Regions from separate parts of the Verrucosispora sp. WMMA2044 genome, predicted to be linked through region 2. Evidence: riboswitches for the same ligand, from Rfam matches in the RefSeq annotation. Region 2 holds a riboswitch; the other holds the start of a gene.

Region 1 (14,706 bases), 1.1 Mb from region 2:
CCGGTGGTCGCCGAGCACGGTGCCGCCGTGGTCGCGCTGCTCATCGACGAGGAGGGCCAGGCCCGCACGGCGGAGTGGAAGGTACGGGTGGCCGAGCGGCTGATCGAGGACCTCACCGGCCGGTGGGGGTTGCACCGCTCGGACATCCTCATCGACGCGCTGACCTTCCCGATCGCCACCGGTCAGGAGGAGACCCGCCGCGACGGCATCGAGACGATCGAGGCGATCCGGGAGATCGCCCGCCGCTGGCCCGGGGTGAACTTCACCCTGGGCATCTCGAACGTCTCGTTCGGACTGAACCCGGCGGCCCGGCAGGTGCTCAACTCGGTCTTCCTGCACGAGTGCGTGCAGGCCGGGCTCACCTCGGCGATCGTGCACGCCAGCAAGATCCTGCCGATGTCGAAGATCCCCGACGAGCAGCGTGAGATCGCCCTCGACCTGATCTACGACCGGCGTCGCGAGGGCTACGACCCGGTGCAGCGGTTCATCGAGGTCTTCGAGGGCGTGGACGCCGCCTCGGCACGTGCCACCCGGGCCGAGGAGTTGGCGGCCCTGCCGCTCAACGAGCGGCTCAAGCGCCGGATCATCGACGGCGAACGCAACGGCCTGGAAGCCGATCTCGACGCGGCGATGGCGGCCGGCACCGCCCCGCTGCTCATCATCAACGACATCCTGCTGGACGGCATGAAGGTCGTCGGTGAGCTGTTCGGCTCCGGTCAGATGCAGCTGCCGTTCGTGTTGCAGTCCGCCGAGGTGATGAAGACCGCGGTGGCGTACCTCGAACCGCACATGGAGAAGGCCGACGACGGCGGCAAGGGTCGCATCGTGCTCGCCACCGTCAAGGGCGACGTGCACGACATCGGCAAGAACCTGGTCGACATCATCCTGTCCAACAACGGCTACGAGGTGGTGAACATCGGCATCAAGCAGCCGATCTCCGCCATCCTCGACGCCGCCGAGCAGCACCGCGCCGACGCCATCGGCATGTCGGGGCTGCTGGTCAAGAGCACCGTCATCATGAAGGAGAACCTGGTCGAGATGGCGTCACGCGGGGTCGCGGAGCGCTGGCCGGTCCTGCTCGGTGGTGCGGCGCTGACCCGGGCGTACGTCGAGGACGACCTGCGGTCGATGTTCCCCGGCCAGGTGCACTACGCCCGCGACGCCTTCGAGGGGCTGTCCCTGATGGACCGGGTGATGGCCGCCAAGCGCGGCGGCGCCCCCGTGGTCGACGCCGAGCGGGAGGCGGCCCTGGCGGCCCGGCGGGCCCGCCGGGAACGGCAGCGCGCAGTGGTCGCCGAGTCGCTGCCGGAACTGCACGACACCTCGGTACGCTCCGACGTCGCGGTCGACGTGCCGGTGCCGGTCGCACCGTTCCACGGCACCCGGGTGGTCAAGGGGGTGCCGCTTGCCGACTACGCGGCGCTGCTGGACGAACGGGCCACCTTCATGGGCCAGTGGGGGCTGCGCGGTGCGCGCGGCGGCAAGGGCCCGTCGTACGAGGAGCTGGTGGAAACCGAGGGCCGGCCGAGGCTGCGCTACTGGCTGGACCGGCTGATCGCCGACCAGGTGCTGGAGGCGGCCGTGGTGTACGGCTACTTCCCGGCCTACTCCGAGGGCAACGACCTGGTCGTCCTGGACGAGAACGGGCACGCCGAGCGGGCCCGGTTCACCTTCCCCCGGCAGCGGCAGGAGCGGCGGCTGTGCCTGGCCGACTTCTTCCGCCCGCGCGGCGAGGACCTGGACGTGGTCGCGTTGCAGCTGGTCACCGTCGGCCAGCCGGTCAGCGAGTACGCGGCCAAGCTGTTCGCCCGCAACGAGTACCGCGACTACCTGGAGGTCCACGGCCTGTCGGTGCAGCTCACCGAGGCCCTCGCCGAGTACTGGCACAAGCGGGTCCGGGCCGAGCTGAAGCTGCCCGACGGCCGTACCGTCGCCGACGACGACCCGGCCGACCTGGCCGGCCTGCTGCGCACCGACTACCGGGGCTGCCGGTACGCGTTCGGCTACCCGGCCTGCCCCGACCTGGAGGACCGGGCGAAGATCGTGGAGCTGCTCGGCGCCGAGCGGATCGGCGTGCAGCTGTCGGAGGAGTTCCAGCTGATGCCGGAGCAGGCCACCGACGCCATCGTCGTCCACCACCCCGAGGCCAGCTACTTCAACGCCAAGTGATCACCGCAGGTGCCGCTTTGCGCTTTGCCGGTGACACGGAATGACGGCGGTCACGGTGCCGCAGCGGCCAGCACCACCACGCCAGTCGGCCTGGTCCCGATCACCGTCAACGATCTCCGACGCCTGTTCCACGCCCTGATCATCGAACCACCCGGCGCGTCGGCGACGTCATCGCCTGTCCTGGTCCGACCACTGGAGTACTAGGGCCACTGGACGGCCTCGACGACGAGTTCTGCGGAGCACGAATTATCATCGATACGCTCGGCTCGGATGGTGAGCGATGACTTGCCCTTAGGCACGCGTAGTTCCTGGCCCCCAGAACCAGCCATGCCATTGCCGAGAGCTTCGCCATCAGCGAGAAGCTCCCACCGAACCTGCGCGCGGTCCGAGCAGCCGTCAACGGCGATGCTCAGATCCCTCTGGCGTGCCGGACCCGAGAGGGTGGCCTGTGCCTGAATTGTCTGTCTCGACGAGTCGAGGAACCAGCGATTAATGCATGTAGTGTGCATTGCGAAGTTGAGACCCGTGGTCGTGCATTCCTGCTGTGCCGCGTCGCCGATGGAGAACCGCATTTCGGTGCGATTAGGAATCTCAGGAAGAAGTAGGGCAGCGATGACCGACAATGCTGGGAAGCCAAGTAGCACGCCTGCCACACCGAGCCTGCGGCGCGTCTTCCTGTGCAGGATGTCTTTGGCGGTCGTACACTCGGATTCGTATGCGGCCAGTATTTCTGGCTTGTCCAGGGAGAGCGCCAACGCGCGGACAAAGGGCCTCGCCATTTCCAGCGTCGCCTTCATCCGAGAGGAGGTGTTCGATGCTTGCACGGCCACGATGACAGCAACTAGCGTACCTGTTATCGCCGCAAACCAGGACCCCCGTTCCAGCCAGTCCGTCCAGTCCGACATGGCTCTCCCTCTCCACCGCTCGGCAGTTGCAGGAAATACGAGCGAGCATAGACGAACGTCCGACCGGCAGTGGACGAAAGATGCTCGTGTGGATCGTCAAGCGCCAGAGAAGCGTAGGAAAGCATCGGGCCGTACTACTCAGGACTAGGACGAAGGGCGAGCGGAGTTGGACAAGCTTGTCCGCGGCAAGACGGGCTCGCGTGTCGACCGCTGTCTCGGCATGCCGTTGCTGAGTACCGTCGACTGTGGCGGCCCGCCGGTGGCCGGCCTTGGTCCGCTGCCCAGGAGCAACGCCATGCCACCAAGCGCACACACCATCGTTGACCCGCGATTCCCGGCTGAGCTGGCCCGGTTACGCCGAGAACGTGGCCTGTCGCTGCGTCAGTTGGCCGCAGCGGTGAGCCATGGCAAGAGCGTCATTCATCAGCTGGAGACAGGGCAGACCCGGCCAGCCGTCGACGTCGCCGTCCGCCTCGATGACGCGCTGGCCGCCGGTGGTGCGCTCGCCGCGATGGTCGTTGACGTTCCCGATGGCGGCCGGCGGGCTGCCTACGTCGCCGCGCATCCGGGCCGTGTAGATCTGGCCGGGGTTCGCATCCTGGGCGACGTGCTCGCCGGATACCGGCGGCTGGAGGACTCCATCGGCGCCGCAGCCGTCCTACCGCCCGTGCGCGTCCAACTCGACACGATCGGGTCGCTGCTGCGCGAGGCTGGCCACCAAGTGCGGCCGGCGGTGGTCGACATGGCTGCGCAGTGGGCGCAGTTCGCCGGTTGGCTCGGTATCGCCAACGGTGACGACCGGACCGCCCGTGTATGGCTGGACCGCAGTCTGCAATGGTCCACAGAGGCCAGCAACGCCGACCTGACGGCGACCGTACTGTCCTTCCAGGGCCACCGGGCGGAGGGTCGCGGCGACCTGCCAGAGATGATCGGGCTGTCCCGGGCCGCCCGGATTGATCCGCGAGCCAACACGGCGTTGCGCGCGTACTCCGCCGGCCAGGAGGCGCGTGGGCTGGCCATGGCTGGGGCGTGCCCGACCGACGTGCGGCAGATGCTCACGCAAGCCGCCGACCTGGCCACCGAGGCGGCAGAGACGCCACTGCCCGCGTGGGGGTACTGGTACACCCCGGCCTTCTACGCGGTACAGCAGGGCATCGTGTGGCGGTACTTGGGCGACCGGGACGCGCGGGCCAACGACCGAGCCGTCGAACTGTTGACCGCCGGCACGGCGGGGGTGGACGAGACGGCCGAGAGCGCCGACTGGCACGGTCGGCACCTCGTGCACCTGGCCATCGCCCACGGCCGGGCCGGGGACAGTGGCTCGGCGCAGCGGGTGCTGGAGCGGGCACGGTCCATCGCGGTGTCAACGGCCTCCCGACGCCTGGCCGGGCAGGTTGACGCCGCTGTCCGCGACTTGGGCCTGTCCGTCAACCCGTAGCGGACACCGAGCCTCTGACCTGGGCACACGCCGTCATCGCACGATGTTTGCGGGTGGCGGTGGTGTTCCCCCGTGCAGCGCCGCCACCCCCTTTACGACCTGGCGGAGGTGGCGGCGGTGGGCGTGTGGCGCAGGTTTCGGTGGTGGCTGCGGCGGCGGTGGTCCGTGCCGCCGGCCGGCACCGGGCAACGGTGGCAGGAAATCGAGCAGGACGCGGCCCGGCGACGCCTGCTCGATCAGGCGCGGCGTAACGCGCGGTGGCCGGCATGACCGGGCGACCCGTGCGCTACCGCGACGCTATGGCCGCTGAAGCGATCCGGATCGGTCGCGCTGTCGACGCCCTGCCCTGCCGCCTTGGCGACCAGCACCTACCGCGCCGGCCGCAGTGGACGTGCGGCACCTGCGACGGCGAACCGGTGTGGCCGTGCGCTCCGGCGCGGGTACGGCTCGGTGAGGCGTACGGCCGGGATCGCGTCGGGCTGTCGATGTACGTGGGCGCGCTGCTCACGGCCGCGCTGGACGACTTGCCGGCCGCAGATGCGGGTGAGCTGACCACCCGGTTCACCGCCTGGACGCGGTGCTCCTGCGGGACGTCGTAGCGTCGAGGGCCCAGCCGGAGGCAGTTTCGTACGCGGGGTGCCGTCAACTCATGTCCGGCACTGCGGCGAGCGTGATCAGGGAACCGGACGGAAGTCCGGGCCGTCGGCGGTCGTCACCAGCTCCCAGCCGAAGGCTTCCAAGGTGATGTTGGTACAGGCACCGAAGGCTTGGACCAGGCGGGCTGCCGGCCCCTCCGGAAGAGTTGCGCTGACCGTGGCGAACACCTCGGCCGGGGATGCTCCGAGCTGCTGTGCCACGATCCACGGCACCGCCAGCGCCACCATGATGTCCCGGTCGTCATCGGACGCCAAGCATCCGGCGAGTCCGGTCGCCAGCACCGAGCGACGTAGCAGGTCGACCGAGTTCTGCCGCAACGCCAGGGTGGCGAGGCGGGCACCGTAGCGGCCGAGGGCGAGCGCGGTGGTGGGTTCGAGGGAGCGTACGAAATTCTGCTCGATGCGTCGCGGCGCGCGGGCGAGGATCTGCTCCGCGAGTCGGTCCTGCTGTCCTGGGATCCGCTCCAGGTTGGGTTTCACGCGGCCAGCATGGCAGATCACGTCAAACCTTCCGGGACGCCCGAGCGCGGATCCGGAGGGACATCCGTTGCACGGACACGCCGACACACCATCTGGTGTCTTGCGTTGGTGGGTCGCCCATATATGGTGTCACCCGTAGCTGGTTCGGGCGCCCATCCGGGGCGGCCGAGGCAAGAGGGAACCCGGTGGAAATCCGGGGCTGCCCCGCAGCGGTGAGTGGGAACGACAGCCGTCACGAAGCACTGGGCTCCGGCCTGGGAAGCGACGGCCAGTAGGAGCGCGCGAGCACGCCCACGAGTCCGAAGACCTGCCAGCACGCCGCCCGCACTCGTGGGCGGCGGCCGCAGGCCGCGTGGGACGGCCGACGCCATGAACGGGCCGCGCCGCCTGCGCGGATTCCGTGGCGTCCTCCCGCGTGTCCGAGGCCCTCGGTAGACGGCGCGAGGAGAGAGACGTGACGGTCGTGCGGGAGATGGCGGCCTCCGGCCCAGCTGTGTCGGAGCAGCGCCGGCAGGTGATGCAGGTCCGCAAACGCGACGGCGCCACGGAACCGGTGGACGTGAACAAGATCGTCCGGGCGGTGGAGCGGTGGGTGGCCGACCTCGACGAGGTGGATCCGCTGCGGGTGGCCACCAAGACCATCAGCGGGCTGTACGACGGTGCCACCACCGCCGAGCTGGACAAGCTGTCCATCCAGACGGCCGCCGAGCTGATCGGTGAGGAACCGCAGTACTCGAAGCTGGCGGCGCGGTTGCTGGCCGCGTACGTGGACAAGGAGGTCCGTGGGCAGCAGGTGGCCAGCTTCAGCCAGTCCATCCGGTACGCCCACGGCCTGGGGCTGATCGGGGACGCCACCGCCGCATTCGTGGCCCGTAACGCGCGCAAGCTGGACGACGCGGTGGATCCGGACGGTGACCTGCGGTTCGAGTACTTCGGGCTGCGCACCGTCGCGGACCGCTACCTGCTGCGGCATCCGCAGACCCGCCTGGTGGTGGAGACGCCGCAGTACTGGCTGCTGCGGGTGGCCTGCGGGCTGTCGCAGACGCCGGGCGAGGCGATCGGGTTCTACCGGCTGATGTCGAGCCTGGCCTACCTGCCGAGTTCACCGACGCTGTTCAACTCGGGCACCCGGCACACCCAGATGTCGTCGTGTTTCCTGGTCGACTCGCCGCGCGACGAACTCGACTCGATCTACGAGCGCTACCACCAGGTGGCGAAGCTGTCGAAGTTCTCCGGCGGGATCGGCATCTCCTGGTCGCGGGTGCGCGGTCGGGGCGCGTTGATCCGGGGCACCAACGGCCGCTCCAACGGCATCGTGCCGTTCCTGAAGACGCTCGACGCCGGGGTGGCGGCGGTCAACCAGGGTGGCCGGCGCAAGGGCGCGGCCTGCGTGTACCTGGAGCCGTGGCACCCGGACATCGAGGAGTTCCTGGAGTTGCGGGACAACACCGGGGAGGAGTCCCGGCGTACCCACAACCTGAACCTGGCCAACTGGATCCCCGACGAGTTCATGCGGCGGGTCGAGGCGGACGGTGACTGGTCGCTCGTCGACCCGTCGGACGCGCCGGAGCTGCCGGACCTGTTCGGCGAGGCGTTCGACGAGGCGTACCGGGCGGCGGAGAAGAAGGCCGTCCGGACCGTCAAGGCCCGCGACCTGTACGGGCGGATGATGCGTACGCTCGCGCAGACCGGCAACGGGTGGATGACGTTCAAGGACGCCGCGAACCGGCTGTCCAATCAGACCGGTGCGCCCGGCAACACGATCCACCTGTCGAACCTGTGCACCGAGATCCTGGAGGTCAACAACGACACCGAGACGGCGGTGTGCAACCTCGGGTCGGTGAACCTGGGCGCGCACGTCACCGCCGACGGCGTCGACTGGGAGAGGCTGCGCGCCACGGTACGCACGGCGGTGGTGTTCCTCGACCGGGTGATCGACATCAACTACTACCCGGCCGAGCAGACGGCGGTGTCGAACCCGCGTTGGCGTCCGGTCGGGCTCGGGCTGATGGGTCTGCAGGACGCGTTGTTCACCCTGCGGCTGCCGTTCGACTCGGCGTCGGCGCGGGAACTGTCGACCCGGGTGCAGGAGGAGATCTTCCTGACCGCGCTGGAGACGTCGGCGGGTCTGGCCGAGCGGTTCGGCCCGCATCCGGCGTACGCCGAAACCCGTGCCGCGAAGGGTGAGTTGCATCCGGACCTGTGGGGCGCGGAGGTGACGCAGGCGCAGCGGTGGACCGCGCTGCGGGAGCGGATCGGCCGCCACGGGCTGCGGAACTCGCTGCTGGTGGCGATCGCGCCGACCGCCACGATCGCCTCGATCGCCGGGTGTTACGAGTGCATCGAGCCGCAGGTGTCCAACCTGTTCAAGCGGGAGACGATGTCCGGCGAGTTCCTCCAGATCAACACCTACCTGGTCCGGGAGCTGAAGGCGCGCGGGCTGTGGACGGCGCCGATCCGGGAGCAGATCAAGCGGGCCGAAGGGTCGGTGCAGGGCATCGCCGAGCTGCCGGCGGAGGTGCGGGAGCTGTTCCGGACCGCGTGGGAGCTGCCGCAGCGGGCGCTGATCGACCTGGCCGCCGCCCGGGCTCCGTTCATCGACCAGTCGCAGTCGCTGAACCTGTTCCTGAGCGCGCCGACCATCGGCAAGCTCTCCTCGATGTACCTGTACGCCTGGAAGGCCGGGCTGAAGACCACCTACTACCTGCGGTCGCGTCCCGCGACCCGGATCCAGCAGGCCACCGTCACCGTCACCCCGGCGATCAAGCCGGTCGTCGCGGTCAGCGACGCCGAGGCGTTGGCCTGCTCCCTGGAGAACCCCGAGAGCTGCGAGGCGTGCCAGTGACCACCGTTTCCGAACCCGACACCGGCCAGCGGCAGATGCTGCTCGACCCCGGCATGGACCTGACTCTGCGGCCGATGCGGTACCCGCAGTTCTTCGACCGCTTCAAGGACGCCATCAAGAACACCTGGACCGTCGAGGAGGTGGACCTGCACTCCGACCTCGCCGACCTGGCCAAGCTCTCCCCGGCGGAGCAGCACCTCGTGTCCCGGCTGGTCGCCTTCTTCGCCACCGGCGACACCATCGTCGCCAACAACCTCGTGCTCAACCTGTACCAGCACGTCAACTCGCCGGAGGGTCGGCTCTACCTGTCGCGGCAACTGTTCGAGGAGGCGGTGCACGTCCAGTTCTACCTGAACCTGCTGGACACCTACGTGCCGGACGAGCGGGAGCGGTTCGCGGCGTTCGCGGCGGTGGAGAACATCCCGTCGATCGCCCGCAAGGCCGAGTTCTGCTTCAAGTGGATCGACTCGATCTTCGAGCTGCGGGAGCTGAGGACCCGCGCGGACCGGCGGGCGTTTCTGCTGAACCTGATCTGCTTCGCCGCCTGCATCGAGGGACTGTTCTTCTACGGTGCCTTCGCCTACGTGTACTTCCTGCGGTCCCGGGGTCTGCTGCACGGTCTGGCCTCCGGCACCAACTGGGTGTTCCGGGACGAGTCGATGCACATGGCCTTCGCCTTCGACGTGGTCGACACCGTACGCGCCGAGGAGCCGGACCTGTTCGACGACGAGATGCGCCAGCAGGTCCGCGACATGCTCGCCGAGGCCGTCGAGTGCGAGGTGCAGTTCGCCGCCGACCTGCTCGAACAGGGCGTGTCCGGGCTGTCCCTGGCCGACATGCGCGAATATCTCCAGCACGTCGCCGACCGCCGGCTGGCACAGTTGGAGATCGAACCGCTGTACGGGTCGAAGAACCCGTTCGCCTTCATGGAGTTGCAGGACGTGCAGGAGCTGTCCAACTTCTTCGAACGGCGGGTGTCGGCCTACCAGGTCGGGGTCACCGGCACGGTCGCCTTCGACGACGACTTCTGACGGCGGTCCCATCCACTGACCGGGTCCGGCTCGGCGCTGATCCTGTCGATCACCGCCGAGCCGGGCCGCCGGCCGGTCTCAGACCCGGCTGGCGGTCCTTTCGACGGCGGGCTGGTCGGTCGGGTGGAACAGCAGGTGGATGGTGCCGGCGACGTCGAGGCGCTGGATGCCGATGCCGTAGACGGGTTCGAGAACGGCAGGGTCGAGGACCTGCTCGGTGGTGCCGGCGGCGGCGACCCCACCCTGGCCGAGCAGCACCAGGTCGTCGCAGTAGCGGGCGGCGAGGTTCAGGTCGTGCAGCACGACGACGGCGCAGGTGCCGAGGTCGCGTACCAGTCGCAGGATCTCGTGCTGGTAGCGGATGTCGAGGTGGTTCGTGGGCTCGTCGAGCAGCAGGTGGGTGGCCTGCTGGGCCAGCGCCCGGGCGATGAGCACCCGCTGGCGTTCGCCGCCGGAGAGGCTGGCGAACGCCCGGGATCCCAGGTGGGTGGCACCGACCCGGGTCAGGCACTGCGCCGCGATCTCGTGGTCCGTCCGGCCGGTGCGCTGGAAGGTGGTCAGGTGCGGGTTACGGCCCAGCAGCACCAGCTCGGCCACGGTGAGGGCGGTCTCGCCGCCGGCCTCCTGCACCACCACGGCCAGCCGGCGCGCGGCCTCCCGCGGCGGCAGCGCGTCCAGGTCGTCACCGTCCACGGCGACCCGTCCGGTGCCGCCGCGCAGCGCGCCGTAGAGCAGCCGCAGCAGCGTGGTCTTGCCGCTGCCGTTCGGGCCGATCAGCCCGAGGACACGTCCGGGTCGCGCGGTCACGCTCACCCCGTCGATCACCGGGTTCGCGCCGTAGCGCCAGGACACCCGGGTCGCCTGGATCACGAGTCGGCCCCGAACCGTTGCACGATGCGCTCCAGACCGTCGATCGACAGCGGGGTCGGCGGCTCGGTGAAGTTGAACAGCTGGGTCAGCACGTTGCCGTCGCGTACCGCGTTGAGCTTCTCGGCACCGGGCAGGCCGGTCAGGCCCTGCTCGACCGCGGCGGGGTCGCCGTCGCTGTAGAGCAGGATCAGCACGTCGGGGTTGCGGCCGAGCAGTTCCTCGACGGTGACCTCGAAGACCCGCTCCGGCGTGTCACCGAAGACGTTGCGGAAGCCGGCCGCCTCAAGTTGCGGGTGGGCCATGCTGGCGGTGCCGTACGCGTACGTGGTGCCGCCGCCGACCGTCGGATACAGCACGGCGGCGGTACGGCCGGACGCCGTCGAAGCTTCGGCCTGGATCTTCGCCATCCGTTGCTGGAGCGCGTCGACCGCCGTGGCCGCCTCCGTTTCGCGGCCGAACACCCGGCCGTAGGTCTCCAGCTGGCGGTAGATGTCGTCGAAGCTGGGGGTGGCGGTGTTGTCCGGGCACATGGCCGGCTCCTCCAGCAGCGGGATGTCCACCGCCGAGAGGGTGTCGCGGGACAGGTTGTCGACCTCACCGAGCACCAGGTCGGGCTCCTGGCTGATCACCACCTCCTTGGAGATCTGCAGGTGCCCGCTGGTGTCGGTCTTGTCGGTCAGCAGCGGGATGCGGTCCAGTTCGGCGAGGGTCCCGGCGTCGTAGTACTCGCTGGGGTACTGCCCGGCCCGGGCGGTGACCCGGTCCATCACGCCCAGGGCGTGCAGGTACGGCACGGCTGCGCTCTTGAGCAGCACGACCCGCTCCGGCGCGGCGTCGAAGGTCACCTCCACGCCGCAGTTGGTGACGGTGACCGGGTATCCCGGGGCGGCTGTGGCCGGCTCGTCGGCGGAACCGCCGCAGGCGGCGACCAGCAGCGCGAGAACGGTCGTGGCCGTGGTGACGGCGAGACGGGTTGCCTTCATCGGTGCTCCTCGGCTCATCGGGCGCTCAGGCGCCGGTGGCGTGCAGACGACGGATCAGGACCAGCAGGAAGGGGGCGCCGAGCAGGGCGGTGATGATGCCGATCGGGATCTCCTGGGGGGCCAGCAGCACCCGGGCGAGCACGTCGGCCCAGACCAGCAGGATGGCGCCGAGCAGCGCGGCGACGGGCACCACGCGCACGTGCGGGGCGCCGACGATGCGGCGGGCGAGGTGCGGCACGACGAGGCCGACGAAGCCGATGCTGCCGGCGGCCGAGACCAGCACGCCGACACTGAGCGACACGAGCACGAGCAGCCGCAGCCGGAACCGGTCGGGTGACACGCCGAGCGTCTGGGCGGTCTCGTCGCCGATGGCCAGCACGTCGAGGCGTCGCCCGCCAAGGCCGGCGTACCCGAGGTCACCCCGGCCCCCGAACCCCTGCTTGTCGACACCCCGCAGGATCCGACGGCCTGGACCACCGACCTGCAGTAGCGCTGGGTACACATGGTCACCGAGTACGACCGGGAGCGCGGCATCCGCCACGAGGGGCCGTACCACTGCCTACCCAGGCCCTCGTGATGCAGCCGCTACAACCCGGACACCGGACGGGCCGAGCTGACCGACGGTCAGGTATCCGATCATGCCGCCCAGCACGACGGCGGCGACCAGGAGCAGGGCGTTCCACCGGGCCAGTCCGAGGGAGCCGAGCAGCCAGAACATCACCGATCGGGCCCCCTCGGCGGACCCCGAGGCGAAGATCAGGAAGCTGGTGGTGGCGTAGAGGGCGTAGCCGACGGCGACGCCGGACAGCAGCAGCCGGATCGAGGTCACCCGTCCGCCGCTGCGGGCGATCAGGAAGACCAGCAGCGACGCGCCGAGCGCGCCGAGGAAGGCGCTGCTGGACAGGGCGTACTGCCCGAAGCCGGCGCCGGCGCCGAACAGGATCGCGGCGGCGGCGCCGCTGGAGGCGCCGGAGTTGATGCCCAGCAGGTACGGGTCGGCCAGCACGTTGCGCACCATGGCCTGCAACGCCACCCCGCAGGCGGCCAGCCCGGCACCGACAAGCATGCCGAGCAGCACCCGGGGCAGCCGGACCTGCCAGACGATGGCTTCCTGCGGCGCGGTCCAGGTCACCTCGCCGGGCAGGCCGACGAGGTGATGCCCGATGATCCGCGCCACCGTGGCCGGGGGGATGCCGATCGCGCCGGAGCCGACCGCGGCCACGCCGGTGAGGACCAGCGCGACCGTCAGCGCGACCAGCCAGATCCCGGTCCGGCGGCGTTGCGCCGCCACGCCGAGCAGGTCCGGCCGGCTCCCGGGCTGGGCGGTGGCGGTCACCGCACCCATCTGCACTCCCTTAGCTCTTGCAAACTTATGGCAAGAAGCTATCAGCAAGATCAGGGCAGCGGGAAGCGGACGAGTCGTCGGTCACCACCCGGTCACCCCGAGAGCTGCGAATCCGTCGCGAGCTGGTCCGGGTCGTCATGTCCGGCGTCGGCCTGTCGAGCTGAGCGCGTCACCGGATCACGGTGATCAACAGCGGTCACTGACCGGATCTGTCGGTCGGCGGTCCCAGTTCCGGGCCACGTCGAGCGGGTCTCCGGTGGTGAAGTGGGGCGGGTCGTGCAGGAGGAAGTCGCGGTGGCTGATGTTCCACGCGTAGGCGCCGGCCATCGCGAACACCAGCACGTCGCCGACCGCGACCGGGCCGCTGACGGCGTCGCGGGCCAGTACGTCCTTGGGCGTGCAGAGCTGGCCGACGACGGTGACCGGGCCACCGTCGGTCCGTGGCCCGGCACCGCCCCGGGACACCACGACGAAGGGCTGCGAGTGTCCCTTGGCCGCCGGGGTCCGCAGGTGATGGGTGCCGCCGGCCACGATCACGAACCACTGACCCTGGGACCGCTTCACGTCGATCACCTCGGTCACGTACGACCCGCAGTAGACCGCGACGGCGCGGCCTGGCTCGATCCGCAGCCGCACGCCCGGGTAGGTGTCCGCCACCTCGCCGAGCAGCCGGCCGTAGCCGGACCAGTCGAAGCGGTGCTGCGGGTGGCGGTAGTCGACGGCCATGCCGCCGCCGACGTTCACCTCCTGCGCGCCCACCTGCCGCACCGCCCAGTCGGTCACCTCGCGCGCCACCACGGCGGCGGTCGCCGCGTCGAGTCCGCTGGCCAGGTGGGCGTGCACCCCCCGGACCCGGACGCCCTCCGGCGGGTCGGCGGCGAGCCGGACCGCCTCCGGTGGGTCCATCCCGAACGGGCTCGCCTGTCCGCCCATCACCAGGACCGCGCCCGGTGTCGCCACCGGCAGGTTCACCCGCAGCAGCACGTCGACGGTACGCCCGGCGGCCCGGGCCAGGGTCGCCAGCCGGTGCAGTTCGGCGGCGGACTCCACGTGTACCCGGTGCACGTCGGCGGCCAGCGCCGCCGAGAGATCCGCGTCGGTCTTACCCGGACCGGCGAAGGCGGCCACCCGCCGGTCGGGCAGCACCGCCGCGAGGTGACGCAGCTCGCCGCGACTGGCCGCCTCGAAACCGTCGACAGTGGCCGCGAGGGTGCGCAGCATCCCCGGATCGGGATTGGCCTTGACCGCGTAGAGCAGCTCGACCCGTTCGGGCAGCGCCGCCCGGACGGCGGCGGCGTGCGTGGCCAGGGCGGCGAGATCGTAGACGTACGTCGGTCGGGTCACCCGGCACCGCCGAGCGGGTTGGGCACCGCGACGTAGGGTGCCTGCTGGTCGGCGGCCCGGTGCCAACGGACCAGCAGGTTCGCCTTGGCGGCCAGCGGAGCGCCGTCGAGCAGCGCAAGCAGCTCGGCCGGCTCACCCAGCTGCGCGTACGTCGCCTCGACGGCTTCCCTGACCGCCCGCCACAGCCGGGGCTCGATGCCGGGGTGACCGTCGGCGAGCGCACCGGCCAGGCCGGCGAGATGGTTGACGAACAGGCAATAGACGATGCGCTGGACCGCCTGCGCGGGAGTGTAGGCGGACTGCCGGGGAACCTGGTCGGGCCAGGCCGGCAACCGGCCCAGATCCAGCTTCAATCCCTCCAGGTCACGCAGGATCAGGCGGACCGGGCGGCCGTCGCGGTCCAGGACCACCAGCACGTTCTGCAGGTGCGCCTCGTGGACCACCCCGTGACGGAGCCACAGTCGCAGCACGCCGGGTACCAGCAGGTCGACGTAGGCCCGCCACCAGTCGAACGGGTCCGGCACGGCAAGCGGCGTGGCGGCCAGCGCGGCCGCCAACACCACCCGTTCGTCCGGCCGCAGATGCTCGCGCACCCCGGTCCGCAGGATCGTGCCGTACGCCTCGTCGGCCCCCGGCAGGT
Region 2 (14,706 bases):
GCAGCGTCGGGCCAGCACGTTGGTCAGCCCGGGTGCCAGCCCGACGCTGAGCACGGCGGCCGTCCCGGTCCGCTTCGCGGTGGCATCGAGCCGTTCGATGCCGGCCAGCACGTCGGCTGACGCGCTGATGTCGACGACAGGAACGCCACGGTCCAGGCACGCGCGCGCCACCGCCTCGTTACGATGCTCCACACACATGACCACCACGGCGGCGTCGGCCAACAACCCGTCGAGACCCCGCGGGTCGTCGAGGTCCAACCGGCGCGGGGTCAGCCGGCCCGGGCCGCTCCGGGCCAGGGCCTCGGCACGCGCCAGATCACGACCAGCGACAACGACCTCGTACGCCGAATCTCGGGCCAGCGTGGTGGCCACCACCCGACCCACTGCGCCGTAACCGCCGATCACGACGGCCATCCCATGGTCGGTCATTGCCACCTCGCCGTGACCACCGCCCAGTGCGCCCCCACCGGGCCATTCCAGGCCGCTGCCTGCTCAGCGTTTGCCACCCGCATCTGATCACCTCTTCGGACACTGCCCATGGGGATGAGTCTGGGCGGGCCAAGCCATGAGCACCACTGCGACCTGGTAGGGAAAGCCATGACTCCGGCGCATGGCGATTCTTCGCCTCGCCAGCGGATCGGGCAGCGGTGTGCTCCTCCGCCAGGACGAGGTGCGGTCGGGGTCGAGCCGCCGCAGCGTGCCGTCGGCGGGCACCTCCCTGTCCCTTCGGACGGTGTCGCTGTCGGGATTGCGGGAATCGCCTTGCTCAGCCGCGCCCGGCGGGACACGCTGCCGCCATGCTGGAACAGCAGCGCGGCAGGCTGTGGCTGGTGGTGGCCGCCGCCGGCTACGGCAAGACCAGCGCGCTACGCCGGCTGTTCCCCGGTCCCACCGTTCGGTGGCAGCGGGACTGCGACGTCGACGCGCTGCTCGGCGGCGGGCTGGCGGAGCTGGCCACCGGGACGACGCAGCTCGTTCTCGACGGGTTGCCCGCCATGTCGGAGCGGACCGAGCAGGCGTTGCTGCACGCGGTTGCCGGCCTGCCCGATGGCGTACGCCTGGCACTGTCGTCGCGCTGGCCGGTGGGCTGTGCCGCGTCGTCGTGGTTGACCCGGATGGCGCCCGCGCAGCTCCGCCCAGCCGAGCTGAGCCATCGCGTCGATGAAGATGTCGGAGACGGGCGCCGGGAACAGGTCTGCGGGGTCGGGCAGAGCGGTGATCTCGCCGCCGACGCCGGACATCGACGGGAATTCGTCCTCCCACTCACGCTGTACGGTCACCATCCTCGGCGACGACGTACCGCCCGGGCTGGTCGTGGCGAACCGCTTGTAGCGCGCTTCGTCGATCGCCGACGAGGCACGGATGCCTTCCACACAGATCGCGTAGGCGACCGGGCCGGTGCCGAGTTGGTGGAAGGCCGTGCGAACGGTCACGCTCGCGCCGTCGGCGTCGGGGACCAGTCCGGCCAGCGGCACCCCGGCGGGCAGGTCGAACCCGGTGCCGCTGAGCACCAGGTCCGTCGGGCAACTGGCGGTCCGCGACCCGGCCGGGGAGACCTCGACGACCCGCGGCGTGCCGTCGTCCGGCGCGCAGATGGCGGCGGCGATCACCGACCAGGGTTCCGCGTGGCCCGGGTACGCCTCGCCGCGTACCACGACCGAGGTCGTGCCCGGCACGATCGCGGCCAGCCGGACTCCCCCGTTGCCGTTTCTGATCCGGCCTCCGGCGCCGATCAGCTCCTCGCCGGGCCCGCACGTCGCGGTCACGCTCTTGGACGACGTGGTGTCGTAGCCGCTCTCCGCCCGGTGCCGGTACGCGGCGTGGGCCGTCCCGGGTAGGACGAGCATCGCCGCGACCGCGACGACCGCTGCGGCCGCCGCGACACTGCACCGCGACCGGGTGCCTGTGCCGAGTGTCGTATCCCTGCTCATGACGACAGTCCTTTCCTGCTGACGCTGCCGCGAACGTTTCGCGTGGCGCTGGCCGGAATCATCGGCGGGGCCCGTCACGGTGGCGTCATGGTGGCGCACGGCGGGCTCCCGAAAGCGCCCACGCCTGGTCACGCCGACCGGCGTGACCAGGCGCCGCGCCCGCTGACGGCGCGGGACGCGAACCGTTACGGACCCCAGCAGATGGCGTGGCTCTCCAGGTCCCACGGCGGCAGGTAGATCCCGTCCTCGGCGGCGATCGCCTGGGCGTTGTTCTGGGCGACGGTCGCCGTCACCCGGGTGAGCAGGACGTTGCCGGTGGCGGTGGCGTCGACCGTGGCGCCGACGCCGGTGGCGAGCGCCCCGGCCGGACAACCAGCGGACACCTGACCCTTGGGGCTGACGCTGTTGGCCGCCCCGGTCAGGCTGACGAGCGTGCCGGTGAGGTTGGCGGGCAGGGTGGCGCAGATGGCGTACCCGACGAGTTCCCACGGCCCGGCGAAGCCGCCGGCCGCGCCGGCGGTCACCGCCCCGGCGGTGAGCGCGGCGTTCGGTTCGATCCGCTGGTAGAACGCCTCCCCGTTGGCGGTGCGCAGCTCCGCGCCGAGCCCGAGCAGGTCGGTGCCGGCCGGGCAGGCTGCCACCTGGTTCTTGATCGGGTCGCCGTTGCTGCCGCTGGCCGAGGTGACCCGCTGGTAGTTGGCCGGGGGCGGGCCCGGCACGCAGATCGCCTGCGCCACAAGGGTGTACGCCCCGGCCACCCCGCCCGGGTTCGTGTGCGCCCAGACGGTCACCGACTGGGTAGCCAGGTTCGGAATGATGTCGGTCAACGTGACGTCGCCGCCACCACCGTCGACGGAACCACCGCCACCGGCGAGGAACTCACCGGCCGGACAGGTCGCCACCGCGGACTGGTTGGGGAAGGCGCCCGCCACGCTGACGTTCACCACCGTCGCCTGCGCCGGCCCCGCACCGGTGGCCACGGCCACGGCGGTGCCGGCCAGCAGCAGGGCCGTTGCGCCCGAGAGCCGGGCGAGCCTGGATCGAGTTCGCATCGTGCACTCCACTTCGTACCTGCCGCGAGACGTTTACGCCCCGACGGGACGACGCGGCAGGTATCCCACGATCCGTGGTGGCCTCACGGCCGCCTCAGTGCCGCGTCACGGCGGACCAACCGGCACACCGGCGACGGGGGCGCGCTCCGCGTCGCGCTCGTTCGTGGCTGACCCGGCGCAGAATGACTCGGTGGAGACGACCTGGACCATCCTCTACCGCGTCCAGATTCCGCTGCCACGCGGCGGCATGATCGCCCGCCGGGAGGGCAGGACGACAACCATCAGATGGGACGACGAGCCCGTCGCGGTGCTCACCGTGGTGTGGGTCGACGACGCTTCCCGGCACCGCTACTTCATCGACCGTGATCTGGCCGACCGGTTCGGCCTACGCCCCGCCGAGCGGGACTGGCTGTTCCTGTCGGTGGACCTCGACCCGGCCACGGCCGCGCAGTGGCGGACCGCGGCGGAGAGCTACCTGACCGCGATCCAGGCCGCCGAGCGCGACCGGCACGCGGCCCGCGATCATCCACCGTGGTTCCGGCGCAGGGCCGCGGCCGAGCGTGCCCGGGCCCGGCACCGCGCGGCACTCGATGCCGCCGACAACGTCTACGCTCCGGTGCGGGAGGCGGCCTCGCGGTTGCTCGACGAGAGGTACGCCCCGATCGCCGCCCGGGAGAAGGCCATCGCGGCGATCGACGGCAAACCGATCTGGCGGTACGTGCGCAAGGGCAAGACCGCTCATGTGCACGTGGCCGGGTCGCGCGGGTCGACCGCCGACGAGCTCATCTCGGCGATGACGCGACAGAAGGGGATCACCGCGTTCCGGTGGGAGCCCGACGCCGTGGCGAGGGCCGTGGAACTCCTCGGCGAGGAAGGGTTCGAACTGTGGTGGAGCCGGTTCGCCGGGCACTGGCAGTACCGGCTCGAACAGCAGGAGCAACCACGGCGGGCCGGCGGCACGGGCCTCGCGGGCACCGGCGGCTTCGGCATCTGAGACTCCTGCTGTCGACCTGCTGGCCACCTCAAGGCAACAGGATGAGGTGCAGGGTGCGGGGGCCGTGGACGCCTTCGACCCGGTTGAGTTCGATGTCGCTGGTGGCGGACGGGCCGCTGATCCAGGTCAGCGGCCGGTGTGAAGTGAGCCGGGCCAGCGCCTGCGGCACGCCCGCGACGACCTGGGCGGCGCGGATCACGCAGATGTGCAGATCGGGTAGGAGGCTGAGCACGCGGCGGCCCTGGTCGGGTGAACCGTCGAGGATGACGGTGCCGGTGTCGGCGATGGCGACGGCAGCGGCGGTGATCACGGCGTCGGCGGCGGCGATCTGCCTGTTGTCGAGGTCGTCGTCGGGCCGGGCGGTCACCGTCGCCGGCAGCCAGGCCGGTGGCAGTGCCGGTGGCACGACGACGGTCGCGCCGGTCGGCAGGATGGCGGCGACGGTGTCGGCGACGGCCGTTTCGGCGACCCGGTGCACGTGGGCGCGGTAGTCGGTGAGTCGGTCGACCAGCCGGTCGAGGTCGACCGGGGCGTCGCGCCGGTACTCGCGCGGCACCTCGACCGGCGCCGGTGCGGGGTCGAGGGCGGCGCGGAGCCGGGCGAGGATGACCTCCCGGGCGGTCACCGGCTCGCCCACCACTGCCGGAACGTCTGCGCCGGGGGCTCGGGCAGGTCACGGCTGGCGGTCCAGCCGGACAGCGGCGGTGGCAGGCCCCGACCACGCTGGCCGGTCAGCCGGCTCAGCCGGGTCGCGCGCTGCGCCGCCGCGTACAGCGCCGGGTGGTCCATGGCGTACGCGGCGGCGGCCATCGCGGCCGACTCACCGCGCGGATGCGGCGCCTGGTCGCGCAGGTGCACCAGCAGCTCCGGAATGTTGATCTTAACGGGGCAGGCGTCGTAGCAGGCCCCGCAGAGCGACGACGCGTACGGCAGCGACGCGTTGTCGGCCACCCCGGTCAGCTGCGGGGACAGCACCGCACCGATCGGCCCCGGATACACCGACCCGTACGCGTGCCCACCGGTGCGCTCGTACACCGGACACACGTTCAGGCAGGCCGAGCAGCGGATGCAGTGCAACGCCTGCCGGCCCACCTCGTCGGCGAGCACCGCGCTGCGACCGTTGTCCAGCAGCACCAGATGAAACTCCTGCGGCCCGTCACCCGGGCTCACCCCGGTCCACATCGACGTGTACGGGTTCATCCGCTCCCCGGTCGAGGCCCGGGGCAGCAGTTGCAGGAACACCTCCAGGTCCCGCCAGGTCGGCACCACCTTCTCCACACCCATCACGGTGATCAACGTGCGCGGCAGAGTCAGACACATCCGCCCGTTGCCCTCGGACTCCACCACCGCCAACGTGCCGGTCTCCGCGACCGCGAAGTTCGCCCCGGACACCGCCACCGGCGTGGACAGGAACGTCTGCCGCAGAAACCGACGCGCCGCCGCCGCCAGCACCGCCGGCTCGTCGGTCAACCCCGGATCCACCCCCGGCATCGCCCGCAGGAAGATCTCGCGGATCTCGGCCCGGTTCCGGTGGATCGCCGGCACCAGGATGTGACTCGGCCGATCCTCACCGAGCTGCACGATCAGCTCCGCCAGGTCGGTCTCCACCGGCGCGATCCCGGCCGCCTCGAGGGCCTCGTTGAGACCGATCTCCTGCGTCACCATCGACTTGACCTTGATCACCCGGTCGCTGCCGGTGGCCCGCACCAGGTCGACGACGATCGCGTTCGCCTCGTTCGCGTCGGCGGCCCAGTGCACCACTCCCCCGGCCGCGCTCACCCGATCCTCAAGCTGCTCCAGCAGCTCCGGCAACCGGGCCAGCACATCGGCCTTGATCGCGCTACCGGCCGCCCGTAGCTGCTCCCAGTCCGGCACCTCGGCGATCACACCAGCCGACTTCGCCCGGATCGTCGCCGTGGCATGCCCGAGATTGCGGCGTAGTTGCGGGTCGGCCAGAGCCTGCCGCGCCGCCGCCGGAAAGGTCTGCTCGCCGCGCAGGTGCCCGACGCCCCTCGGCGCGGTCGTCGGCATGCCGAGGAAGGCCCGGGTCACGATCGCACCACCTGTTCACCCCGCTCGTCGGCAACGGTGTCGTGTTCGGTCGAGGCCAGGATCTCGGCCAGGTGCACCGTACGCACCGCAGAACCCGACCGGGACAACCCGCCACCGATGTGCATCAGACACGACGCGTCCCCGGCCGTGCAGACCTCGGCACCCGTGGAGACCACGTGCCGCAGCTTGTCCGCCAACATCGCCGTCGAGGTGTCCGCGTTCTTCACCGCGAACGTGCCACCGAACCCGCAACACTGATCGGCCGCCGGCAGCTCCACCAGGTCCAGCCCCCGCACCTCACGCAGCAACCGCACCGGCCGATCAGCCACCCCGAGCATCCGCAACGAATGACACGTCGGGTGATACGTCACCCGATGCGGAAAGAACGCCCCCACATCGGTCACGCCGAGCACGTCCACCAGCAGCTCCGACAACTCGAACGTCCGCCCCGCCACCGACTCCGCCCGCGACGCCAACCGGACATCACCGGCCCGCCGCGCCGCCACCGCGTGCTGATGCCGCACCGACCCCACACACGACCCCGACGGCGCCACGATCACGTCGAACGGATCGAAGGTCCGCACATGCCGCCGCACCAATGGCACCGCCTGCGCCTGGTAACCGGTGTTGACGTGCATCTGCCCACAACACGTCTGCCCGTCGGGGAACACCACCTCATGCCCCAACCGCTCCAACAACCGCACCGTCGCCTTCGCCGCCTCGGGAAACAGGGTGTCCGCCAGACACGTCACGAACAACGCGATCCGCACGTCACACCTCCCACTCGCCGGCCCGCGCCGCCACGGAAGCACCACCGGGCCCGTAACGCATGATCCGCCGAGTCTGCCGTACGAGCGGCCGCTGCGCAGCAAGGTCACCACCTGCCACGTCGCGGTCCCGGGCGGGGTGCGGGTGCCCCGGTCCGGGCGCGGTCGGCGACGGGCTCACCGACCACGAGCCGGGCGGTCGCGTGTCGTCGGTACCGCCCGGCCCGGTGCGGTCAGCTCCCGCGTACCTCTTCGGCGGCGGCGACCAGGTGCCGCAGGGACGCCTCGACCTCCGGATAGCCGCGCGTCTTCAGGCCGCAGTCCGGATTCACCCACAACCGGCGGGCCGGCACGGCCGCGACGGCCCGACGCAGCGCCTCGATCACCTCGTCGCGCGACGGCACCCGGGGCGAGTGGATGTCCCAGACGCCCGGGCCGACGCCCCGGCCGTAGCCGATCGCGGCCAGGTCGTCGAGCACCTCCATCTTGGACCGGGACGCCTCGATGCTGGTGACGTCCGCGTCGAGGGCGTCGATGGCGCCGATCACCTCGCCGAACTCGGAGTAGCACAGGTGGGTGTGAATCTGGGTGTCGTCGGCGACGCCGCTGGTGGCCAGGCGGAACGCCGCCACCGCCCAGTCCAGGTACGCCTGCTGGTCGGCCCTGCGCAGCGGCAGCGTCTCCCGTAGCGCTGGTTCGTCGACCTGGATGACCCGGATCCCGGCGGACTCCAGGTCGCGGCACTCGTCGCGCAGGGCCAGCGCGACCTGGTCGGCGGTGTCCGCGAGGGGCTGGTCGGTGCGGACGAACGACCAGGCCAGGATGGTTACCGGGCCGGTGAGCATGCCCTTGACCGGTTTGCTGGTCAGCGACTGCGCGTAGGTCGACCACTCGACGGTCATCGGGGCCCTGCGCGACACGTCGCCGTAGATGATCGGCGGGCGTACGCAGCGGGAGCCGTAGGACTGCACCCAGCCGTGACGCGTGGCGGCGAAGCCGTCGAGTTGCTCGCCGAAGTACTGCACCATGTCGTTGCGCTCCGGTTCCCCGTGCACGAGCACGTCCAGGCCCAGTCGTTCCTGCAACCGGATGACCTGCGCCACCTCCGCGCGGATCCGCGACGCGTAGCCGGCGTCGTCGAGGCTGCCGGCCCGGTGTGCGGCGCGGGCCCGGCGCAGCTCGGCGGTCTGCGGAAACGACCCGATCGTGGTGGTCGGCAACTCCGGCAGGCCCAGCCGTTGCTGCTGCCGGGCGGCCCGGGTGGGATAGTCGCCGCGCTGCCGGTCGGCCGGGCGCAGCGCGGCGAGGCGGCCGCGTACGTCGTCGTGACGCCAGTCGGCCGGGGTGGCCGGCAGGGGCGCGGGCAGCGCCGTGGTGCCGTCGCGCAGCGCCCGGCCGAGCAGGACGATCTCGTCGACCTTCTGCCGGGCGAACGCCAGCCGCTCGGACAGCCGGGGGTCGAGGTGTGTCTCGGCGGACAGGTCGACCGGCACGTGCAGCAGCGAGCAGGACGAGGAGACGGCGACGTGGTCGGCCAGTCCGGCGACCGTCGCGCCGGCCGCTACGGCGGCCCGCAGGTCGGTACGCCAGACGTTCCGACCGTCGACCAGGCCGGCGACGATGGTCTTGCCACCAAGTGGTCCGGCGGCGGCGAGACGGTGCAGGTTGCCCGCGCCGGCGACCAGGTCCAGGCCGACGGCGTCGACCGGGGTGTCCAGCAGGGCCGGCAGCGCGTCGCCGAGGTCGCCGAAGTATGTCGCCACGAAGATCCGCGGTCGGTGCGTGAGCTCACCGAGCCGGGTGTAGGCGCGGCCCAGGGCGTCGATCTCGGCTGGGCTGCGGTCGGCGGCGTAGGCGGGCTCGTCCAGTTGCACCCAGCCGACGCCCGCGTGCGCCAGCTCGGCGAGAATCCGGGCGTAGGCCTGGACCAGGTCGTCGAGCCGGGCGAACGGATCGACGCCCTTGGCCAGCAGCAGGAACGTGGCCGGTCCGACGAACACCGGCCGGGTGGTGATGCCCAGGCCGCGGGCTTCGGCGTACTCGTCCAGCGCCTTCGCCGGGTTGGCGGTGAAGACGGTGTCCGGGGCGATCTCCGGCACCAGGTAGTGGTAGTTGGTGTCGAACCACTTCGTCAGTTCCAACGCCGGCTCGGCGTCGACACCACGTGCCATGGCGAAGTAGGTGTCCAGCGCGGACAGGCCCAGCCGGCTGAACCGGGTCGGGACCGCGCCCACAGCGACCGCCGTGTCGAGCATCTGGTCGTAGTAGGAGAAGGTGTTCGACGGGATCGCGTCGAGACGGGCGTCGCGCAGCGTCCGCCACACCTGCGCCCGCAGCCCAGCGGCGGTGCTGGCCAGAGCCTCGGCGTCGACGGTGCCGGCCCAGTACGCCTCGACGGCCTTCTTCAGTTCACGGTTCGCGCCGATGCGTGGGTAGCCGAGCACGGTGCTCTGCCCGAATGCGGTACTCACCAAGGGTTCCTTCCCTCGAAGTGTCCGGCGGACACGGGAGGGAAGACGGGTACACCTCGGGTACCGGCTTCCGCCCTGGTCCTCCCACGGGACCGCCGGCGACGCACGCCGGCGGCGTGCGCAGCACTGGCAGGTCTTCGGACTCGCGGGCATGACACCAGGTCGCCTACTGGCCGTCGCTTCCCAGACCTCACGGTCCAGTGCTTTGTTGACGGCGGTCGTTCCCACTCACCGCTGCGGGGCAGTCCCGGATTCGCACCGGGTTCCCTCTTGCGACGCCCCACCCACACGGGCGGGACGAACCAGCACCACCGGCCATCGTACGGGCCACACCGGCGGCTGGGCCCGGGGTGCCCGGCCTGCGGGACGGCGAGCCGGCCGAGGCCCGGCTAGCGTAGGTGCCGGGCGAAGAACCGGCCCGCGTCCTCCCCCGCGTACCAGGGCACACCCGTGTGTCCGCCCATGTTGGCGTGCAGCGTCTTCTCCGTGGAGCCGAAGGCGTCGAACAGCTCCAGCGCCGCCTGCCGGTCGTTGCCCTCGTCATCCCACTGCAACAGCACGTGCAGCGGAATGGTGACCTGCCGGGCCTGTTCGACGATGAGGCGCGGCACGAAACTTCCGGCGAAAAGCCCGGCGGCCACGATCCGGGGCTCGACCACCGCGAGCCGAATGCCGATCGAGATCACTCCCCCCGAGTACCCGACAGGGCCGCCGACCTCGGGCAGCGACAGGAAGGCGTCCAGGGCAGCCTGCGATTCCGGCACGGCCCGGTCGACGAGCGGGAGGACGAGAGCGTCCACGATCTCGTCGCTCACCGCCTCGCCCGCCGCCAGCACCCGGTGCAGTTCGGCGCGGGCCCGCTCGGCAGCGGCCCAACGCGGCCGGTCACCGCTGCCGGGCAGCTCGATCGCGGCGGCGGCGAAACCATCCGCTGCGGCGCGCCGGGCCCGCGCCACCAAACGTGGGTACATCCGGCCCAGCCCGAGTGGCGGGTGACCGAGCAGGATCAGCGGGACCTGTGCTGTCGCGAACGCGGGTGTCCACAGGAAACCCGGGATGTCGCCGAGCGTGAACGCGCGCTCGAGAACGCCGTCGTCGAGGTGTCGTTCGGAGGTGAATCGCATGGTCGTGCCTTTCGGGAGTACGCATGAAAGGCGCTCCCGGACGACCTACCGCCCGACCGTGACCCCGCGGGGGAGCACCCATGTCGAAACGTTCACGGGTACCACCTCCTCGGTCTCTCGCACGGCCTTGGACAAACTAGCAGCAGGCCGTCACGGTCCGCGACGGGTTTCCCGGGCCCCTTCCGCTCGCCCGCGCACTGTCGGCCGGTGAGGTTCACACCCCCAACCGGAACGCCTCGACATGCCGTTGGCGGGCTGGAACCCGCAGGGCGCGGAGGCTGCGCTGCACGGTGCTGGCCATCGCCGCGGGACCGCACAGGTAGACGTCGCGCTCGGCGATGTCGGGAACCAGGTCGCTCAGGCTCTCCGGGCTGAACGGCTGGCTGCCGTCGGCGGTGCGACCGGTCAGCAGATGCAGGCGGGCGCCCCTGGCCTCGGCCAGATCGCGCAGCTCACCGATCAGTACCGCGTCGGCGGTCGTGCGGGCCCGGTAGAGCACCACGACGTCTCCGGTCAGTTCCGGGTCCTCCAGCAGCGCCCGGATCGGAGTGATGCCGATACCACCGGCGATCAGCAGGGTGTTCTCCCGGGTACGGGCGGCGGTGGTGAGGGCACCGTACGGTCCCTCGGCGTAGACCCGGGTGCCGACCGGCAACTGCCGCAGCCCGGCGCTGGTGGTGCCGATCGCCTTCGCCGTCAGCCGCAGCGTGCGACCGTCGGGGGCCGCCGACAGCGACCACGGGTTGACCTGCCACCAGGAGTTGTGTCCCGGGAAGCGCCACCAGAAGAACTGGCCGGGACGGGCGCGCAGCCGGTCGAGGCGGTGGCCGGCAACGTGGACGGACACGGCGTTGTCGGTCTCCGGCACCACCGCGACGACCCGCAGCCGGTGTCGGACGTTGCGCACCAGCGGCACGACCAGGCGGTTGGTCAGCAACGAGCCGACCGCGAAGGCCCACAACCCCCACCAGTACGCCTTCGCGACGGCGCTGCCGGCGAACGAGGCGCCCTCGTAGATCTGGTGGATCACCGACAGCACGATCACCACGTAGACCACCAGGTGGATGGCGTGCCACGTCTCGTACGACATGCGGCGGCGGGCGATCCGTACCGAGGTGGACGCCAGCACGCCGATCAGGACTGCGGCGATCATGCCGAGTAGCACCGGCATCTGCCTGGCCAGGTTCGGGATCTCGGCGAAGAACGAGATCCGGTCGATCTGTGCGTAGCCGAGCAGCACGAACGTCGGGTGCAGCACGACCAGCCAGAAGATCGCGAACCCGGTCCAGCGGTGCCAGTTGGTGAGCTTGTCCATGCCGATCCGCCGTTCCAGGAACGGCACCCGGCCGATCAGCAGCAGTTGCAGTGCCATCACGAAAGCCAGATGCAGGCCGAGGAAACGGCCGATCGCGGTCAGGGTGTTGGGCGTCGGCCGGCTCGGATGAGCGAACATGACCTGAAGGATCACCAGGTTGACCAGGACAAACGTCCAGAGCAGCAGGTACGCGGCCCGAGCCTGGCCGGTGCGGCGCACCGGGCCCGCCGCGGCGGCGGTGAATGTGGTCGTGGACATCGTGAGCCTTCCTGAAGCGGTCCCGGTCGGGACGGCGTGAGATTTCATCGATTGCCCGGCAACACGGCGTGGTCGCCGGCACGCCGTCTCCGGCCGGTGAACCTCTCCGTCCGCCTCAGCGTGCCAGCGTCGGCGTGCGCCTGGAAGCTCGCGAAGCACGATCGCAACCTGCCCGATGCCGAGCCCGCGGGCGGCGAGGTCGCGGGGTGCCACCACGCCCTACCCCGCCGCCCGCGCCGCGACGTGCGACTTCCAGGAACGCAGGAAAGCCACCCAGGGGCATGGTCAACGAAGCCGCCGGTTGCGAAACCGCTTCAATCTGAGTCGGCGGGGGACGGAGGCAAGAAATGGTCAGCACACCGCTGTCCCTGCCGCAGTCGTCCGCGCGCGCCCCCGAGTTCGGCCGGGACGCGCTCATCGTCTGCGAGAACCTGGTGCGGATCTACCAGACCGGTTCGGTCGAGGTGCAGGCACTGCAGGGACTGGACCTGGCCGTGGCCAGCGGTGAGCTGGTCGCCGTCGTCGGTGCCTCCGGATCGGGCAAGTCGACACTGCTCTCCATCCTGGCCGGCATCGACGCCCCCACCACCGGGCGGGTCCGGGTCGACCGGTGGAACCTGCTGACGATGTCCCGCGCGGATCGGGTGGAGTACCGGCGGCACACCGTCGGGTTCGTACGGCAGCAGACGGCGAGCAACCTGATCCCGTACCTGACCGCGCGGGAGATGGTGGACCTGCCGATGACGGCGGCCCGTACCGCGAAGCGGGAGCGCCGGGAGCGCGCCGCCGAGCTGCTGGACAGCCTCGGTGTCGCCGACTGCGCCGATCGGCGCCCCGGGCAACTCTCCGGCGGGCAGCAGATGCGGGTCGCGATCGCGGTGGCGCTGGCCAACCGGCCGCGGATCCTGCTCGCCGACGAGCCGACCGGCGAGTTGGACGGTGCCACGTCCGCGGAGGTCTTCGGCGTACTCCGGGAGGTCAACCGCCGGTACGGCGTCACCATCGTGGTGGTGACGCACGATCCGGCGGTCAGCGGCCAGGTCGAACGGACCGTCGCGATCCGGGACGGACGCACCAGCAGCGAGGTGCTGCGCCGCACCACCACCAACGCGCAGGGCGACACGCAGGTGATCGCCGAGGAGTACGCCGTGATGGACCGGGCCGGGCGTGTGCAGGTGCCCCGCGACTTCCGTCAGGCGCTGGCGCTGACCCGGCGGGTCCGGCTGGCCCTGGAACCCGACCACATCACGATCCGCCCCGACTCGGAAGGCGACGAATGAGCAGCGAGCCGCTGCTGCGCGTGCGCGACGTGCACCGGCGCTTCCGCACCGGGCCGACCGTCGTACACGCCCTGCGCGGCGTGTCGTTCGACGTGGCCGCCGGCTCCATGGTGGCGCTCGTCGGCCGCTCCGGCTCGGGCAAGACCACCCTGCTCAACACCGTCGGCGGCCTCGATCGCCCGGACGCCGGCACCGTGCACGTCGACGGCACCGACGTCACCGCCCTCGACGAGGACGGCCTGTCCCGGTTACGACGCGAGAAGGTGTCCTACGTCTTCCAGAGCTTCGGGTTGATCCCGGTGCTGTCGGCCGCGGAGAACGTCGCCGCCCCGCTGCGCCTGGCCCGTGTCGCCCCGGCCGAGCGCGACCGCCGGGTCGAGTTGCTGCTGGACCTGGTCGGCCTGGCCGACCACGCCCGGCAGCGGCCGGCCGAGCTGTCCGGCGGCCAGCAGCAGCGGGTGGCGATCGCCCGCGCGCTGGCCGCCTCGCCCCGGCTCCTGGTCGCCGACGAGCCCACCGGGCAACTGGACGCCGAGACCGGCCTGTCGGTGATGGCCCTGCTGCGCGGAGTGGTCGAATCCGAAGGCGTCACCGCACTCGTGTCCACCCACGACCCGGTGATGATGGCACTTGCCGACCGGGTGATCCGCATCGACGACGGGCAGCTCACCGACGAGACGGCCGGGCAACCGTCCGAGCCAGTGCCGGACGGCCGGTGACGCGCCGATGCTGAGGCTGGTCCGCCGGCGCGCCCGCGCGCAGTGGCCGTTGCTCGCGGCTCTCGTCGGAATCGTCACGGTCGGCGCGACCCTGCTGGGCACCTGCACCCTGCTGAGTACCCGCACCACCGAGCGGGCGCTGGAGGTCGCCATGGCCCACGCCGCTCCCGCCGCCGTCGACGTGACCGTCTACACCGGCACCGTCGAGGGCCGGGACACCCGGTCCGTCGCCGCCGACACCCGGGTCGCGGTGACGGCCGCGCTCGACCCGTTCCCGGTGACCACCAGCGCGCGGGCGTCGACGGTGCTGCGGGCGCTGCCGCCCGCGCTCGCCCCGGGCACCACCGTCCCGGCGCAGGCGTACCTGTCGGGGCTGGACGATCTGCCGACCCGAGCCGAGTTGGTCACCGGACGCTGGCCGCGCGACCCTGGTGACACCGTGCTGCTGGAGTCCACCGCCCAGTTGCTCGGCCTCGCCCCCGGTCGCCGGGTGCGCCTCGGCGCCGAGTTGGCGCACGCGCCCGTCCCGGCCATCGACGTGACGGTCGTCGGCGTGGTCCGCCCGCTGCCGGGGCGCGGCTGGGACCGCGACCCGCTGGGCGCGGCCGGTTCCGCCGCCGGCCACCAGGACGGCCGCTTCCGGCAGCCGGTGAACGCCTACGGCCCGTTCCTCGTCGACCTCGCCGACCTGGTGACCACGGGTGCCACCGTCGACCGGATGGAGGTCACCGCCCACCCGGACC

The links. Region 2 has a riboswitch for cobalamin ahead of metE (5-methyltetrahydropteroyltriglutamate--homocysteine S-methyltransferase). Riboswitches for the same ligand answer to the same signal wherever they lie in the genome.
Region 1: it holds a riboswitch for cobalamin, as region 2 does, so the genes downstream of both, O3597_RS12755 (ribonucleoside-diphosphate reductase subunit alpha) here and metE (5-methyltetrahydropteroyltriglutamate--homocysteine S-methyltransferase) in region 2, are expected to answer to the same signal.

Annotation. Positions count from the first base shown of each region.
Region 1 is NZ_CP114913.1:2,822,930-2,837,635, reverse strand. Features, by position in the region: gene metH (methionine synthase) at 1-2,169, shown strand, start outside; gene O3597_RS12785 (hypothetical protein) at 2,200-2,373, shown strand; gene O3597_RS12780 (hypothetical protein) at 2,370-3,074, opposite strand; gene O3597_RS12775 (helix-turn-helix transcriptional regulator) at 3,370-4,512, shown strand; gene O3597_RS12770 (hypothetical protein) at 4,585-4,782, shown strand; gene O3597_RS12765 (hypothetical protein) at 4,779-5,111, shown strand; gene O3597_RS12760 (hypothetical protein) at 5,187-5,648, opposite strand; cobalamin riboswitch at 5,772-5,978, shown strand; gene O3597_RS12755 (ribonucleoside-diphosphate reductase subunit alpha) at 6,121-8,493, shown strand; gene O3597_RS12750 (ribonucleotide-diphosphate reductase subunit beta) at 8,529-9,524, shown strand; gene O3597_RS12745 (ABC transporter ATP-binding protein) at 9,603-10,394, opposite strand; gene O3597_RS12740 (ABC transporter substrate-binding protein) at 10,391-11,377, opposite strand; gene O3597_RS12735 (iron chelate uptake ABC transporter family permease subunit) at 11,403-11,879, opposite strand; gene O3597_RS12730 (iron ABC transporter permease) at 11,937-12,722, opposite strand; gene O3597_RS12725 (alanine racemase) at 12,909-14,066, opposite strand; gene O3597_RS12720 (IucA/IucC family protein) at 14,063-14,706, opposite strand, start outside.
Region 2 is NZ_CP114913.1:1,697,260-1,711,965, reverse strand. Features, by position in the region: gene O3597_RS07805 (saccharopine dehydrogenase NADP-binding domain-containing protein) at 1-429, opposite strand, end outside; gene O3597_RS07800 (hypothetical protein) at 867-1,931, opposite strand; gene O3597_RS07795 (hypothetical protein) at 2,117-2,983, opposite strand; gene O3597_RS07790 (hypothetical protein) at 3,174-3,977, shown strand; gene O3597_RS07785 (LUD domain-containing protein) at 4,006-4,614, opposite strand; gene O3597_RS07780 (LutB/LldF family L-lactate oxidation iron-sulfur protein) at 4,599-6,008, opposite strand; gene O3597_RS07775 ((Fe-S)-binding protein) at 6,026-6,799, opposite strand; gene metE (5-methyltetrahydropteroyltriglutamate--homocysteine S-methyltransferase) at 7,030-9,267, opposite strand; cobalamin riboswitch at 9,378-9,589, opposite strand; gene O3597_RS07765 (alpha/beta hydrolase) at 9,657-10,391, opposite strand; gene O3597_RS07760 (ferredoxin reductase family protein) at 10,606-11,964, opposite strand; gene O3597_RS07755 (ABC transporter ATP-binding protein) at 12,312-13,244, shown strand; gene O3597_RS07750 (ABC transporter ATP-binding protein) at 13,241-13,963, shown strand; gene O3597_RS28530 (hypothetical protein) at 13,971-14,706, shown strand, end outside.